Regions from separate parts of the Staphylococcus sp. IVB6181 genome, predicted to be linked through region 4. Evidence: riboswitches for the same ligand, from Rfam matches in the RefSeq annotation. Region 4 holds a riboswitch; each other region holds the start of a gene.

Evidence for each region. A riboswitch is a leader RNA that binds a small molecule or an ion and turns the genes downstream of it on or off. The one in region 4 is predicted to bind S-adenosylmethionine.
Region 1: another riboswitch for S-adenosylmethionine. It lies ahead of metK (methionine adenosyltransferase); the one in region 4 lies ahead of MUA90_RS03425 (Na+/H+ antiporter NhaC family protein).
Region 2: another riboswitch for S-adenosylmethionine. It lies ahead of MUA90_RS11020 (methionine ABC transporter ATP-binding protein); the one in region 4 lies ahead of MUA90_RS03425 (Na+/H+ antiporter NhaC family protein).
Region 3: another riboswitch for S-adenosylmethionine. It lies ahead of MUA90_RS11585 (MetQ/NlpA family ABC transporter substrate-binding protein); the one in region 4 lies ahead of MUA90_RS03425 (Na+/H+ antiporter NhaC family protein).

Annotation. Positions count from the first base shown of each region.
Region 1 covers NZ_CP095096.1:1,245,316-1,249,502, reverse strand. The annotation lists gene MUA90_RS06130 (aldo/keto reductase) at 1-159, opposite strand, end outside; gene MUA90_RS06125 (NERD domain-containing protein) at 298-1,197, opposite strand; gene metK (methionine adenosyltransferase) at 1,295-2,491, opposite strand; SAM riboswitch class I at 2,599-2,714, opposite strand; gene pckA (phosphoenolpyruvate carboxykinase (ATP)) at 2,878-4,187, shown strand, end outside.
Region 2 covers NZ_CP095096.1:2,251,228-2,255,414, forward strand. The annotation lists gene MUA90_RS11015 (methionine ABC transporter permease) at 1-581, opposite strand, end outside; gene MUA90_RS11020 (methionine ABC transporter ATP-binding protein) at 574-1,599, opposite strand; SAM riboswitch class I at 1,697-1,802, opposite strand; gene MUA90_RS11025 (thioredoxin family protein) at 1,856-2,152, opposite strand; gene MUA90_RS11030 (toprim domain-containing protein) at 2,149-2,511, opposite strand; gene gcvH (glycine cleavage system protein GcvH) at 2,800-3,180, opposite strand; gene MUA90_RS11040 (arsenate reductase family protein) at 3,330-3,686, opposite strand; gene MUA90_RS11045 (thioredoxin family protein) at 3,830-4,153, shown strand.
Region 3 covers NZ_CP095096.1:2,366,329-2,370,515, reverse strand. The annotation lists gene norA (multidrug efflux MFS transporter NorA) at 126-1,292, shown strand; SAM riboswitch class I at 1,433-1,537, shown strand; gene MUA90_RS11585 (MetQ/NlpA family ABC transporter substrate-binding protein) at 1,635-2,453, shown strand; gene MUA90_RS11580 (lactate/malate family dehydrogenase) at 2,473-3,426, shown strand; gene MUA90_RS11575 (hypothetical protein) at 3,767-4,108, shown strand.
Region 4 covers NZ_CP095096.1:780,892-785,078, forward strand. The annotation lists partial or broken gene MUA90_RS03410 (amidohydrolase) at 1-21, shown strand, start outside; gene MUA90_RS03415 (SDR family oxidoreductase) at 92-973, shown strand; gene MUA90_RS03420 (flavin reductase family protein) at 1,156-1,767, shown strand; SAM riboswitch class I at 1,857-1,973, shown strand; gene MUA90_RS03425 (Na+/H+ antiporter NhaC family protein) at 2,043-3,353, shown strand; gene MUA90_RS03430 (SRPBCC family protein) at 3,486-4,007, shown strand; gene glpT (glycerol-3-phosphate transporter) at 4,081-4,187, opposite strand, start outside.

The DNA.
Region 1 (4,187 bases), 460 kb from region 4:
TTCTTCGTTTTGATAAATCATAGCAGTATCAATACTTCTATAACCTTGTTCAATAGCATATTGAACAGATGCTTTTAATTGATCATTATTTTCTACTCTGAAAGTGCCTAATCCGACTTTCGGCATTGTATTACCATTATAAAATGTAATATACTCCATCTCTATCTCTCCTTTAGCCTTCGCTTTTCTCAACCTTTACTATACGCTTAATTGTTAAACAGTGCATGAGTGAAAGTCCTGGTTAAAATGAAAAAGTACCATCCACTGCAATACTTGCAGTCAATGGTACTTTGTCGTTTAGTTGAATGATTCGATTTCTTCCATGACACGTTGCAAATCTTCAACATTATATTGAATACGTCCATGGAATACGAATTTATTAAAGTATTCATCTAACTGTTCAGGTCCAACCAATACTTTTGTATTCGTTGTTTGAGAATAGTTAGAAATCGTTACAGCACCCTCATTTTTAGGGTTGAAGTAAAGCAATGCCATTGGTGTATATTTCAAATCTAATTCGCGTTTCAACGTTTCAGCAAGCTGTTCTACACGTTTTAATTGATTTGAATAATTCACAAATGAAGCTGATTGCTTATCATCATTCTCATCTAACACTAGTGTTTGAGGATGACGTTTATCTAAATCAAGTACATCAAAGACTTGTTCAATTGTCGGTAAAGTACTGAATTGTTCTTTACTGATACCGTTATAAACATGCCCTTTCAATAACTGTGAATCAATAATGTATAACCCTGTACGCGTTAACACTAAATGACTGATGCGATCAATATCATTGAAATCGTTCTTCGGCAAGAAAATATTCGCCATGATGTGCATATCTTCAGGACGGATACGTTTTTCTTTGACCAAGCGATCTCTGATACCGATTAAACGCATATCTGTCACATATTCACTATGATTTTTAGAGAAGAGCTTCAGCGCATCAATTTCACGGTCTTTCGAAGTTACTGTTTCATCAAAATCAGCGCGTTGTTTAGTGACCGCTTTTTTATGTTCGACGCGTTCTTTTTCCAACTCGTCTTCATAATTTTCTTTTAAACTTCTTTCTTTTGCCTCATATTGTTCTTCTGCTTGCAATTTTGCTTTCTTCTTACTGTTTAACGCAATTAAGAAGAGTACAAAACAGATAACAGCTACAACAATTGCTGCAATTAAACCAATTTCCAATGGTCCCATAACATATTTCCGCTCCTTTACTTATCTTACTACCAATTATAAAGGAAATTTTCAAATGTATCGATAATAAAGCGTATTTTATTCAAAAAGTACGAAATTATGCTTGGACTGCTGCTTTCAATACATCCACTTTATCAACACGTTCCCAAGGTAATGCAACATCTGTACGGCCGAAGTGACCATATGCTGCTGTTTGTTTATAAATCGGGCGCTTCAAGTCTAACATCTTAATGATGCCTGCTGGGCGCAAATCAAAGTTATCTCTGACTGCTTGAACTAACACACCTTCAGACACTTTGCCTGTACCAAATGTATCAATTGAAATCGATACTGGTTCAGCAACACCGATTGCATAAGCAAGCTGTACTTCGCATTTATCTGCTAAGCCCGCAGCAACAATATTCTTAGCCACATAACGTGCCGCATAAGCTGCTGAACGGTCCACTTTTGTAGGATCCTTACCGCTGAAGCATCCGCCGCCGTGACGTGCAAATCCGCCATAAGTATCTACAATAATCTTACGGCCTGTTAAACCAGCATCACCTTGCGGTCCGCCGATTACAAAACGTCCTGTAGGATTGATGAAGAATTTTGTTTCTTCATCTAATAATGCTTTCGGTACGATTGGATCGATAACATGCGCTTTGATGTCTTTTTGAATTTGATCTAAACTTACATCTTCTGCATGCTGTGTAGATAATACAATAGTATCAATACGAACAGGCTGATCGTTTTCATCGTATTCAACAGTCACTTGAACTTTGCCGTCCGGTCTTAAGTATGTTAAAGTACCGTCTTTTCTAACATCTGATAAGCGTTTTGCTAATTGATGAGAGAAGTAGATAGGTGAAGGCATATAAGTTTCTGTTTCATTAGTCGCATAACCAAACATTAAACCTTGGTCCCCTGCTCCTGTACTTTCGATTTCTTCTTCCGTAATTTCATTTCTGTATTCCAGCGCACGGTCAACTGCTTGAGCAATATCAGGTGATTGTTCATCAATTGCTGACATAACCGCCATTGTTTGGCTGTCATAACCATATTTTGCTCGTGTATAACCGATTTCTTCTACTGTATCTCTGACAACTTTAGGAAAATCAACATAAGTTGCTGTAGAAATTTCTCCGACAATCATAGCCATTCCTGTAGTGACTACTGTTTCGCAAGCTACTCTTGCATCCGGATCTTTCTTTAATAATTCATCCAAAATAGCGTCTGAAATTTGGTCCGCTATTTTATCAGGATGCCCTTCTGTAACAGATTCTGACGTAAATAATCTTCTATTATTCGACATAACTGACTCCTTTTGATTTTTTTACGAAAATTCTCTATCTACGAGCTCAAATAAAAAAGGACTTTCTAACTATATACATAGAGAGAAAGCCCTTAAACGTCCTTTCGCTCTTATCGTTCAAACGTCTTCTATGACATTTGCAAACGGTTTGGCACCTTTCTCCAATAAGGAGAGGTTGCTGGGCTTCTTTGGGTCCATGTCCCTCCGCCACTCAGGATAAGAGAATCCGTTACACACAATACTACCCAAACAATTTACACTTGTCAATTCTATGTTTACAAAATCTTTAATCTGTTGTGGAATAATCATGGTAATATGTTATACTATGAAAATGTAAAGGCTTACAATTACAATTAATACTTAATGCTCTGGAGGGGTTATTTAAAATGGCAGTAGATGCACAAACTAACCGAAAAAAATTGGAACATTTAATTGGAAAATCATCATCACTTTTCCAACTGACTAAAACACAGCTTTACAACAAGATTTTAGACAATAACGAAGGCGAATTGACAGAACTAGGTGCAATCAACGCACTTACTGGACAATACACAGGTCGTTCTCCTAAGGATAAATTTATTGTAAACGAACCTTCCTATAGAGATGCAATTGACTGGGGATCAATTAACCAACCTATCGAAGAAGAAACTTTCTTAAGACTGTATGACAAAGTATTAGATTACTTAGATCAAAAAGATGAACTCTATGTCTTCAATGGTTATGCAGGCAGTGACCAAGATACTCAGTTACGTTTAACTGTAATTAATGAAATGGCTTGGCATAACTTATTTGCGCACAATATGTTCATCCGCCCTACTTCAAAAGATGAAGCTGAAAAAATCAAAGCTAACTTCACAATCGTTTCAGCACCTTATTTCAAAGCTAATCCTGAAGTTGACGGCACAAAATCAGAAACATTCGTTATCATTTCATTCAAACACCGTATAATTCTAATCGGGGGAACAGAATATGCTGGTGAAATGAAAAAAGGTATCTTCTCAGTAATGAACTACTTATTGCCGCAGCAAGATATCATGAGTATGCACTGCTCAGCAAACGTTGGAGAAAAAGGCGATGTCGCATTATTCTTCGGTTTATCAGGTACAGGTAAAACTACTTTATCTGCAGCACCTGATCGTAAATTAATCGGTGATGATGAACATGGTTGGAACAAAAACGGTATCTTCAACATCGAGGGCGGCTGCTATGCAAAAGCTATCAACTTATCAAAATCAAAAGAACCTCAAATCTATAATGCAATCCGTTACGGTACAATTTTAGAAAACGTAGTTGTTGAAGATAATGGTTCTGTTGACTTCGATGACAATGAGCACACTGAAAACACACGTGCTGCTTATCCGATCGATTATATTGAAAATATCGCAAAACCTTCAAAAGGTGCACATCCAAATACAATTGTGTTCCTTACTGCAGATGCATTCGGCGTGTTGCCGCCAATCTCTAAATTAAATAAAGCGCAAGCACTTTATCACTTCTTAAGTGGTTTCACTTCTAAACTTGCAGGTACAGAACGCGGTATTACAGAACCTGTACCATCATTCTCAACTTGCTTTGGTGCACCATTCTTACCATTGCATGCAAAAGTTTATGCTGAGCTTTTAGGTGATTTAATCGATAAACACGACGTAGATGTTTACTTAGTAAACACAGGTTGGACAGGCGGTAAATACGGCGT
Region 2 (4,187 bases), 1.3 Mb from region 4:
CCTGTTAAATAAGCTAAGTTACCTAAACCGCCGGCACCGATTACCCCGGCCACTGCAGTTGAACCTACTAATGCGATAGCTGTAACTGTAATACCTGAGATAAGTGCTGGACGTGATTCAGGAATTAATACTTTTCGAATAATTGTCCAAGTATTTGCACCCATTGAACGTGCAGCTTCAATAACGCCTTTATCTATTTCTTTAAACGCAATTTCAACTAAACGTGCATAGAATGGTGCCGCGCCAATGACTAATGCCGGCAATGCCCCTGTCGGTCCGCTGATTGTTCCTAAAATCAAACTTGTAAATGGAATCAATAACAAGATTAAAATGATGAACGGAATTGCACGGAACAAGTTGACAATGAATGATACGATTTGATAAAACACTTTGGCTGCCGGTGATTTGCTTTTAGCTGTTAAGAAAAGCAGCACACCTAAAATAATGCCGATAAAGAATGCAAAAACAGTTGAAATAGCAGTCATATAAAGTGTTTCGTATGAAGCCACCCAAACTTGATCCCCTTGGACGTTCGGCATGGTTACCATTTCGCGCAGAATATCGCTGAATGACTTATCCATTTCGAATCACCTCCACATGTACATTGCGGTTTTCAAGCTCGTTTTTAAAATCATCAAAAAATTCAGTTTTCAAGTCTGCAATATGTACAATCAAGAAACCGATCGGTCCGCTTTTCGAATGACGGATATTCGCTTCTAAGATGTTCACATCGAGATTATATTTTTGAGTGATATATGATACAACCGGTTCAGTTGTTTCTTCTCCTGAGAAGTTCAAACGGACAATGTAACCATTTGTTGCTTCTGGAATAAGTTCTTGAATCGATTCATCGAATTCATCATTCAAGCCCTCTTTAACGAAGCGTTTAGTTACCGGATGCTGAGGATTTTCAAAGACCTCTTTTACATCGCCGCGTTCAATCACTTTACCATTTTCCATTACTGCAACTTCATCGCAGATTTGACGAATGACATTCATTTCATGCGTAATGATAACAATTGTTAAATCTTCTTCTTTTCTGATTTTCAGTAATAACTCTAAAATTTCATCAGTTGTTTGCGGGTCGAGTGCACTTGTTGCCTCATCGCAAAGCAATACTTTCGGTTCGTTCGCTAAAGCACGTGCAATACCCACTCTTTGTTTTTGACCGCCAGATAGTTCAGAAGGATAAGAATTTTCTCGCCCTTTAAGTCCTACAAGTTCTACAAGCTCTTGTGCTCTGCTTTCAGCTTTCTTCTTATCTACTCCGGCTATTTCCAACGGAAACTTAATGTTATCTACAACAGTTCGCGACCAAAGCAAGTTGAAATGTTGGAATATCATACTTACCTTTTGTCGTTTCTGTCTAAGCTGCGCCTTGCTGAGTTGTCCTAATTCATCTCCATCTATGATGACTTCTCCTGATGTAGGTTCCTCTAAATAATTTAAAATTCTGACAAGTGTACTTTTACCGGCACCTGAAAACCCGATGACACCGTATATGACACCTTCTGCCACATCTAAATCGACATGATCAACTGCCAGCACATCTTGGTGTTTCGTCTTATACCTTTTGACGATTTGTTTCAGTTGAATCACTTGTTTCTCCCCTTTCCTTACTTTACCTGCAAAATTAAAAATGCTTTCTCTTATCGCTGCTGTAAGCAAAAAAGAGAAAGCAATTTAAAATTTCTTTCTCTCATCTTCAAAAGCAGTTCAACTTTTTGTGAATTGGCACCATTTCTTTAAAAGACGGTTGCCGGGTTTCAACGGGCACATCCCTCCACCTCTCTTGATAAGAGATAACTATTTAATTGATATTAATCCTACCACTTCACTCGGTAGGCGTCAATAACTATTTTAAATTTTCTAATAAATAAGGAACAGATTGAAATGCATAAATGCGTTTTAGTTCCTCATCTTTAGACATCACCATCAAAACAGGAACAGATTGAATTTGATATTGTTCGCTGAAATCTGCATGGAAGTTTAAATCTGCCTTAACAATCGGCAAGTCTAAAATCTCATTTGCAATATCCAGCATGCGTTCAGACACTTTGCATGTTCCGCACATCGGTGTGTAGCCGAATATCAAATGTTTATCTTGATCAAAGTTTTGTGTGATATCTGCAATATGCTGCTTAGAACTCATCTATATACTAATCCTTTCACAGGTGCTTCACCTTTTACCATAAATCCATAATTTCTAAGCACTCTGGCAAGATATGGGCGTGGACAGCGAGCCACCTCGCAATATGTTTTATCTACAAAAATATGCTCGCTCTCAGAAAGATAATGTTTAAACCATTGACGAATCCGTCTGCCTTCCTTATCCGCATCAACAAGAATATAAACCGGACGCTCATATAATGTTTCGATCATATCATCTAATTTATCGATTCCCATCGTACCATGTGTACAAATAATCTGTACTGGTTCATCAATGACCTCTTGAACACGCTTCTTATCTGTCTTACCTTCAACAACGATTACTTTATCTAACAATGCCATATTCACTACACTCCAATACTCTCGTGATATCATTGCATAATAACTTGCAAACGTAAGTGCTTAGGTTCTTACCAATATTATATTGTTTTGTGAGCTGCTAACTCAATTGTAACGCAAGCGCCTTTTAAATTACACGCAACTTGTTTTATGTACAAACAAGCCCTTTTAATTTATGTAATAATTCTGCTGTTAAGCACTTGCACTTTACCTTCATAGTTACTTATAGCCCGTTAAATAAAAAAATAACTCCAAAATACAAAGTATCTTGGAGTTACGACGAATCGTCAATTATTCACCGATCATTTCTTTATATTGATCTGCTGATAATAATTCATCTAATTGGCTTTCGTCATTTAATTTAACTTTAACCATCCATGCTTTTTCGTATGGTGATTCATTAACAAATTCTGGGCTGTCTTCTAATTCTTCGTTAACTTCGACTACAGTTCCTGAAACTGGAGCGTATAATTCAGAAACAGTTTTAACTGATTCAACGCTTCCGAAAGATTCGCCCTCTTCGATATCATCGTCAGCTTCTGGTAATTCAACGAATACGATATCACCAAGTTCTCCTTGAGCGTATTCAGTAATACCGATTGTTACTGTATCGTCCTCAACTTTTACCCATTCATGTTCTTTTGAATATTTTAATTCCTCTGGCACTGCCACACGAATCCCCTCCTATTTTATAAATGAATACTCTTTAATGATGCCATATGAAACCTTTTCATTCAACTATTTATAGACATCTTGTAGTTTTTTAATCTTTAGAGTTAATTTAATAATTAGCAATCTGTTGTTGCTGTTGGGCTTTTAACTTAATTTACCCAAGTATCTTTGTATTCTTGCTCTTTAAAACCTAATGTAATTTTATTGCCAGACACAGCAAGCGGACGTTTGACTAACATACCGTCAGAAGCCAATAAATCTAGTTTTTCATCATCAGACAAACTGTCTAATCTATCTTTCAGACCAAGTTCGCGGTATTTTCCTCCGCGTTTGTTAAATAACTTATCAAGCTCAACACCCGTTTTATCAATAATGTCTTGCAGCTCTCTTTTATTCGGGTTTAGTTCTACAATATCAATCGGTTCATAACTTACACCATATTCATCTAAAAATTTTGCAGCTTTTTTACAAGTCGTACAGTTGTGGTACTGATAGAATCTAATCATCTTTTGACCTCCTTTAACTAATTATTTCTAATATAGCAAATTTTCATAAAGAACGCTTTAAATTATAGGTATATTTTTTTAATCTTACGCACAAATTGGTTATAATAATGTTAGTAGTATCAGAAAAAAGGAGAGAAATTTAAATGGAATCGATTAAAACACGTCAAGATTTCGATAATATCATTCAAAGCAATGAACCAGTTATCATTAAATTCGAAGCTGGCTGGTGCCCTGATTGCCGTGCTATGGATATGTGGATTGACCCGATTGTTGAAAAATACAACGACTATAAATGGTATACAGTAAACCGCGACGAATTAGAAGATGTTGCACAAGATTACGAAGTCATGGGTATTCCTAGCTTGCTTGTATTCAAAGATGGAAAAAAAACTGCACACTTGCATTCAGCAAATGCTAAATCTCCAGAACAAGTTGAAGATTTCTTAAGCCAAACTTTCAATAAATAATTAATAATTTTACGTCTAACGTATAAATAAAGCC
Region 3 (4,187 bases), 1.2 Mb from region 4:
AATAATCAGGGAATAATGCTACTAACTTAAGATAAAATTATTTGATTGAGCTATAGAATAACTTTGGTGTATAATAGGTAGTCATTACAAAAATCGACGTAAAATACGCAATAAAGGAGGCTATCATGAGTAAGCAATTAATCACACTTTACTTTAATATATTTCTCGTTTTCTTAGGGATTGGATTAGTTGTACCTGTATTACCTGTCTATTTAAAGGATTTAGGTTTAAATGGAAGTGATTTAGGTATTCTTGTTGCGGCCTTTGCATTAGCGCAAATGGTAATTTCTCCATTCGGAGGCAACCTTGCTGATAAATTAGGCAAAAAACTCATTATCTGTATCGGATTGATATTATTCTCTGTTTCTGAATTTATCTTTGCGATGAGCAGTAATTATACATTGTTAATTATTTCAAGAATTATCGGGGGCTTTAGTGCTGGTATGGTCATGCCGGGTGTAACAGGCATGATTGCGGATATTTCGCCGCCGCAAGATAAAGCTAAGAACTTCGGCTATATGTCTGCCATTATCAACTCAGGGTTTATTTTAGGACCAGGGTTCGGCGGTTTTATGGCTGAATTCTCCCATCGTCTGCCGTTCTATTTTGCAGGAAGTTTAGGTATTATAGCTTTTGTTTGTTCGGTATTCTTTATTCATGGCGCAAAACGCGAAACAACAGATGGTTTCCACCAATTTGTAGAGCCGCAAGAATTAGCTAAAGTTAATATCAAAGCTTTTATTACACCGATCATTATTACATTCGTACTCGCATTCGGTTTAGCAGCTTTTGAAACACTGTATCCTTTATATACTGCAGATAAAGCACACTATGCTCCAAAAGATATTTCTATCGCTATAATGGGCGGCGGTTTAGCAGGTGCTATCTTCCAAATTTTCTTATTTGATAAGTTTATGAAGTATTTCAAAGAATTGACCTTTATTCAAATTTCGCTCTTTTATTCAGCAGTAGTCTTATTCTTATTAGTAGTTGCACACCACTATTGGTCAATCATGATCATCAGCTTTATTGTATTTATCGGTTTCGACATGATCCGACCTGCGATTACCAACTACTTTTCAAATATTGCAGGCAACCGCCAAGGACTTGCCGGTGGATTAAACTCGACATTTACTAGTATGGGCAACTTTGCAGGACCACTTGTCGCGGGTTCATTATATGACGTGAACTTTGAATTTCCGTTGTACATGTCTATTACTGTTATGCTGCTTGGAATTGTAATTATTATGATAGAGAAGACGATTAGAAAGAATAAAGGAATGAAAGTGTAATTTTAAAAGAAAAGATACATGTGCCAGCAGTTTATTGTTGGCACTTTAATTATTACAGTATTTTTTTCAGAAAAATATGAAAATAAGATTGACGAATTATATAACTGGTGGTAACCTTAATACAATTCAATTTAATAAGACTCTTATCAAGAGCGGCGGAGGGATGTGCCCTATGAAGCCCAGCAACCATCGTATATACGAAGTGGTGCTAATTCACAAAAAGCAATTGCTTATGAAGATGAGAGAAAGAACGAAAAGCTTTCTCTTAATTTAAGGGGGAGCTTTTTCTATTGAAAGGAGTCTTGTTATTTGTAAATTACATAGGGATGGTGTCATAGTAAGATGAAAAAATTAATCAGTTTTATCGGGTTATGTATTTTGTTAGTCGTATTAGCAGCCTGCGGTCAAGGTAAAGGCGGAGAAAACAAAAAAATTACAGTTGCGGCCTCTCCTGCGCCTCATGGTGAAGTGTTAGAACATGCTAAGAAAGAAATGAAGAAAAAAGGTTATGACTTAGAAGTAAAAGTCGTTAACGATTATAAAGTGCCGAATAAATTATTAGACAAAGGCGATGTGGATGCGAACTTATTCCAACACGTTCCTTATTTAAAAGCCGAAAAGAAATCACATGGTTATAAAATAGAAGAAGTCGGCAAAGTCTTCACAACACCAATGGGTGTATATAGTAAAAAATACAAAAACATTAAAGATATTCCGAAAGGATCAACAATCTATGTTTCAAATAACCCAGCAGAAGAAGGACGTTTCCTATCATTCTTTGTAAATGAAGGTTTGGTTAAAATCAAAGATGGTGTCAAAATCGAAGATGCAAAATTCGAAGACATTGTGGAAAACAAGAAAGATTTGAAATTCAATAATCAGCAAGGCGCAGAATTCTTGCCGAAAACGTATAAAAGCGGTGAAGGTGCAGCTGTTATCATGAACTCTAACTATGCAATTGATAATGGTTTAACACCTTCTAAAGATGCCATTGTTATGGAAAACGAATCTTCACCATTTGCGAATATCCTTGCGGTAAAAGAAGGACATAAAAATGATGAAAAATTCCAAACTTTGATTAAAGTATTGCAATCAAAAGATATGAAAGCATTCATTAAAAAAGAATACGGTAAAGACGTAATACCGTATGAAGCTAAGTAAGACAAGGGAGAGAATTATAATGACAAAATTAGGGATTATCGGTGTAGGCAGAGTAGGCAGCCAAGTATTGACTGATGCACAATATTTAGGATGCTTTTCACAAATCGTTGTAGTGGATACAGATACTTCGCAAGCTGAAGGAGAAGTCTTAGACCACTTGCATATCCAAGGTTTGAAACGTTCGCATCATGTGGATATCCAAACCGGAGGGTACGAGGATTTAAAAGATGCGGATATCGTAATTATTTCAGCCAGCGCACCTTCTACACCAGATATGAAGGATCGTACCTTATTGACGAAAGCGAACAGTACCATCGTTCATGAAGTCTTCAGCAAGCTTTCTGCTGTAACGACAGAGCCTATTGTTATCTTAATTTCTAATCCTGTGGATGCAATGACTTATTTGGGTCATCAGGCAGGTTATCCAGCTGATAAAGTCATTGGAACAGGAACAATTTTAGAGTCTTCTCGTTTTCGTACTTTAATTGCAGCTTACTACGATGTCGATCCTAAAGACGTAGAGGCTTTTGTTTTAGGCGAGCATGGCTCTCACTGTGTACCTGTTTGGAGCCGTGTACGCATTCATGGTATTGAATTGCCTGAGTTTGAACAGTTAACAGGCGCAGAACCAATCAACCAAGCAGCTGTGTCGCATAGTATTGATGAAGTAGCATTTGATGTCTTTATCAAGAAAGGCTGGACGAATGCGGCCATTTCAAGAGCAGCTGTACAATTAGCACACGCTGTTGTATTGAATGAACATACGATTGAACCGGTGAGCGGTCTAGTCAATCATGAGTATGGCTTATCTGATGGCGCATTAAGTCTGTTAACATTGATTGATCGACAAGGTATAAAACAACGTTTGCCGATAGCACTTTCTGATACAGAGGTACAGCAATTAGAAGCCGCACATCAATTTATTCAACAAGCCATTGAACAAGGCGAACAAGCTATTAAAGAAAATCAATAATATATCAGCAGGTCAGTTGCGAGGTGTTTAACCCCAGCAGTTGACCTGCTTTTTCTGTGAATAGTCTTATTTGTAGTGTGTTTGTAACATGATTTCAATTTTATGGACAAAATTTGAAGGGATAGATGAGAAGGAAAGCAATCAGATAGACGTTAAACCTTGTTAAATAGGATGTTCGCAACCAAAAAGAGGTTTGTGTCACTTTGTGATGTCACCGTTATTTTCGTGTCGGTTCTGTTACATATATTACATTTGGTTTAAATAGCTTACTACTTACCGTTTATGTAAAGTTTTTGTGTTAATATTGTAATCACGAATCAAGGGTGAAGAGGTTATAAGAATGAGAGCGTTAATTTTATGGGTATATGCTGGCATTCTGGCTTGTTGCTTGATTTTTCTGTTAGTATTAGTGACGAATGAAAGCGAACTTGCTAAGTTCCAAAACGGTGTCTCTGCTTTCATGCAAAGCGAGCATGTTTCGTCAAACAACAATGCATCAGAAACTCCTCCACCTACATACAGTGCAGTGGCTGGGGGGGCATCAACACAACATACAGAAGCAGCACATAGTACAAAAGCAGAATCCAATTCAGTATTTGTGATTTCACTCACATTTATCGCAAATGATGTGAGTCAGCAATGGCTTCAGCATTTTACAAAACAAGGCGTATCGGGCAACTGAACTCAGAAATGAGCAGAAACAGTGTCGGGGCGCCTTGTTTTTTTAGGTTTGAAGCGGTATTGATGTTGTCTGTTTGCTT
Region 4 (4,187 bases):
TTAGTTCAAAAATTATTTTAATTTGCTCATGAATGAAATAGGGATTTTGTGGTATAGCATTAATATGACTAATAACGAGGAGTGATAGATAATGGCACCACAAGATCCGCGCAAGAAATTCTCAGATGAAGATTTTCCAAAGCAAGAACAAGAGTGGCCAGGTCTTCAAGCAGATATGGAACCAAAACCTGATTGCGGCGAAACTTCTTATAAAGGACACGGCCGCTTAGAAGGTATCAAAGCACTTGTGACTGGCGGAGATTCAGCAATCGGCCGTGCTGTCGCAATTGCTTATGCACGTGAAGGTGCGTCAGTGGTGATTAACTATCATCCGAAAGAAGAACAAGACGCACAAGAAGTTAAAAAAGTAATTGAAGATACTGGCGGTACAGTTTATCTGAAACCAGGAGATCTTTCAAACGAGTCTTTCAACTATGAATTAGTCGAATATGCGAATGAACAACTCGGCGGTTTAGATAATGTGACACTTGTAGCTGGACATCAGCAATATCACGAAGGCTTCGAAAACTTCAAAACAGAAGATTTCACACAAACCTTTACAACAAATGTGTACTCATTATTCTGGACAGTACAAAAAGCACTGGATTATTTAAAACCAGGCGCAACTATTACGACAACAACATCTATTCAAGGTTATGATCCAAATCCAGTATTGCATGATTATGCGGCTACAAAAGCAGCCATTATTTCATTGACGAAAAGTCTTGCTAAAGAATTAATTGATAAAGGTATCCGTGTCAATTCAGTAGCACCTGGACCATTCTGGTCACCATTACAAATTTCAGGCGGACAACCGCAAAGCAAAATTCCAGAGTTCGGTCAAAGTTCATTGATGGGACGCTGCGGACAACCAGTTGAACTTGCAAGCACCTATGTCTTGCTTGCATCAGATGAATCTAGTTATACAACAGGCCAAGTCTATGGTGTAACTGGCGGTAAACAAATCAACTGATTCAAACATGCAATTTTGCAAGTAACCAATAAATCTGACCCCTCGCTGAATAAAGTGAGGGGTTTCATCATTTGTGATATAAATTCTGGGTAAATGTGAAATGAAAAACACAATATTCGCATTTTGGTAAGCAGTTGCTTATGATAGAGACACTTCAGATAAAGTATAGAAAGGAGATAACAATGAAACATTTTAATCCGAAAGATTTAACGCAAAGAGAAAATTATAAATTATTAAGCGGCAGTGTTTTGCCGAGACCAATCGCATTTGTGACATCCCAAGATAAAGACGGCAATTTAAATGCGGCACCTTTTAGTTTCTTTAATGTGGTAAGCAGCCAACCGCCGATGATTATGATTTCGACAGGCCGTACTAATGGTGTACGCAAAGATACAGCGCAAAATATCATTGATACCGGAGAATTTGTAGTACATATCTCTGAACTGTCAATGATTGAAGGGATTAACAGTACTGCAGCACCGATTGACCGTACAGAAAACGAATTAGAGCGTACAGACTTTAAAACGATTCCTTCGCAAGTAGTAAATGTACCGAGTATCGAAGGTGCAAGTATTACGTTTGAATGCAAATTAGATCGTGTAATTGAACTAGGCAATGATGAAGTCGGCAACGATTTGATTTTAGGCGAAGTTGTACAATATCATATCGCAGACGAAGTCTATATCGAGCCGCATAAAATTGATGTCAAAGCCTTGCATCCTGTCGGTCGTCTTGCAGGTAATGATTATGTGAGACTTGGCGAAGAATTTGTATTAGAGCGCCCAACAGAATAATTGTAAAATTAAATTTTTTCGTTTTCACGATTGACTAAAGCGGACAATCATGATAGGTTTAAAAAGATTCGGAAAATAAAAATAAATAGTACTTATCAAGAGAGGTGGAGTGAAGGGCACTTTGAAGCCTCGGCAACATGGATCGCAGAATTTCTGCGACGCGTGTGCCAATTCCCGTAGCAAAATTGATTGCTAAGAGATAAGAAACAAGCATTGTATCCTTTTTCTTAGCAGGAAAAAGGATTTTTTTAATATATGAGCGAGGTGTTTGAATCATGTCCGAAGAAAGACAAAAAGGGAATGCTTTGGCACTTATTCCTTTGGTTATATTCGTAGGTTTATTCTTAGGTGTCGGTATTATTACAGGCGACTTTACGAAGATGCCGTTGAATATTGCGATTACGATTGCGGTTGTTATCGCATTAGTTATGAACCGTAAACAAAAGTTTGCGGATAAAGTTGAAGTTTTCACTAAAGGTGCAGGTCATTCGAATATTATTTTAATGGTCTTGATTTTCGTTTTAGCCGGGGCATTTTCTAAAGTAACTGAGGAAATGGGCGGCGTTAAATCAACAGTTAACCTTGGGTTGACGTTAATTCCCAGCAACTTATTAATCGTAGGTTTATTTATTATTTGTATGTTCGTCTCTATTTCAATGGGGACATCAGTCGGAACTGTTGCGGCGATTGCGCCGGTTGGTTTCGGTATCAGTGAAGCCACAGATATTTCAGCAGCAATCGCAATGGCAACAGTGGTCGGCGGGGCAATGTTCGGCGATAACTTATCTATGATTTCTGATACAACTATTTCTGCAGTCCGTACACAAAATACACGGATGAGCGATAAGTTTAAAGTGAACTTCAGAATTGTCTTGCCGGGTGCGATTATCACCATGATTATTTTAGGGTTCTTAACGCACAGTGCAACGGTAAGCAGTACAAAAGATTATAGTTTCGAATTTATCAAAGTCATTCCTTACTTATTAGTATTGATATTAGCCTTAATCGGCATTAATGTCATTATCGTACTGATAGGCGGAACTGTCTTGTCAGGCATTATCGGCTTGATTGATGGTTCGTTTAATTGGATTGGATTCTTAAAAGCAGCATCAGAAGGTATGATCGGTATGGAAGATATCGCAATCATCGCTTTAATGATCGGCGGCTTAATCGGCTTGATTCAACACTATGGCGGTATCACTTGGCTTCTGAATTTTGTCCGCAGCAAAGTGAAATCAAGACGCGGGGCAGAATTCGGTATTGCTGGTTTAGTCAGCGCTGCTGATATTTCAACTGCGAATAATACGATTTCTATCTTAATGGCAGGGCCATTAGCGAAGAACATTGCGGATGAATATGATATTGACCCAAGAAAATCTGCTAGTATCTTAGATATCTTCGGCAGTTGTTTCCAAGGGTTGCTGCCGTATAGCCCGCAAGTGATTGCAGCAGCTGGTGTCGCAGGTATTTCACCGTTTAGGCTGGTTCCTTATTCGATTTATCCGATTGTCTTAGGTATCAGCGGTCTGATTGCGATTGCCTTTAACTTGCCGAGACTTAACAAAAGCAAGCAAAAAGCGAAATAACTTTTACTTTCACGCTTGAAAAATGTTAAAGTAATCTTGTTGTGAATTACTATGTTTGTAAGCGCGATTGCTTTGGCTTATATTCTTAAATGCGTTAAAATAATAGAGAGTGTGAAAGTAGGTGACGACAGAGTGGCAAGATATAACATTGAAAACGACGTAGTAGTCATATCATTGGAACGTTTAATGCGTATTCAACCTGAGTTGATTTATCAAGCTTGGACGGATGCTGATATTATGAAACGCTGGTTTATGACTTCTAACCGTTCAAATCAATCAATTGATTTGATTCCTGAAGAAGGCAGACGTTATGAAATTGTAGATGAACGTAACGGCAAAAAGAACAGAGTGACAGGTGTCTTCCAAGAATTAGAAGCACCAAGCCGTATTGTCATGACAATCGGTATGCCTGAATTGAGCGATAAAGAAGATACGATAGAAGTAGAAATCTTCGAACGCGAACCAGGTTCGGATATGACACAAATGAATTTCCGATATACTGCTGTTGTTCCGAAAGAAAGAAGATGGACAACTTTGGAATATAAACAGCAAAAGAAAGAATATCATGATGCGACTGCACATGGTTTTGAAAACATGTTCATTAAACTACAAGAAATTTTAAAAGAGATACAAGAAAACCAAGAAGAATTCTAAAAGAAAAGCAGCGGCACTGAAATATAATTTTCAGTACCGCTGCTTTTATACATATATGAAAATGTTTGAGGAATTATACTGTTTCTTGCCCCCGTTTATTCCAAGTTAAGATGAAGCTGAGCATTGCCAGCAAACTAATACCAGTCAATAAAATGAAGCCGACATCCCATCCGAAGTGAT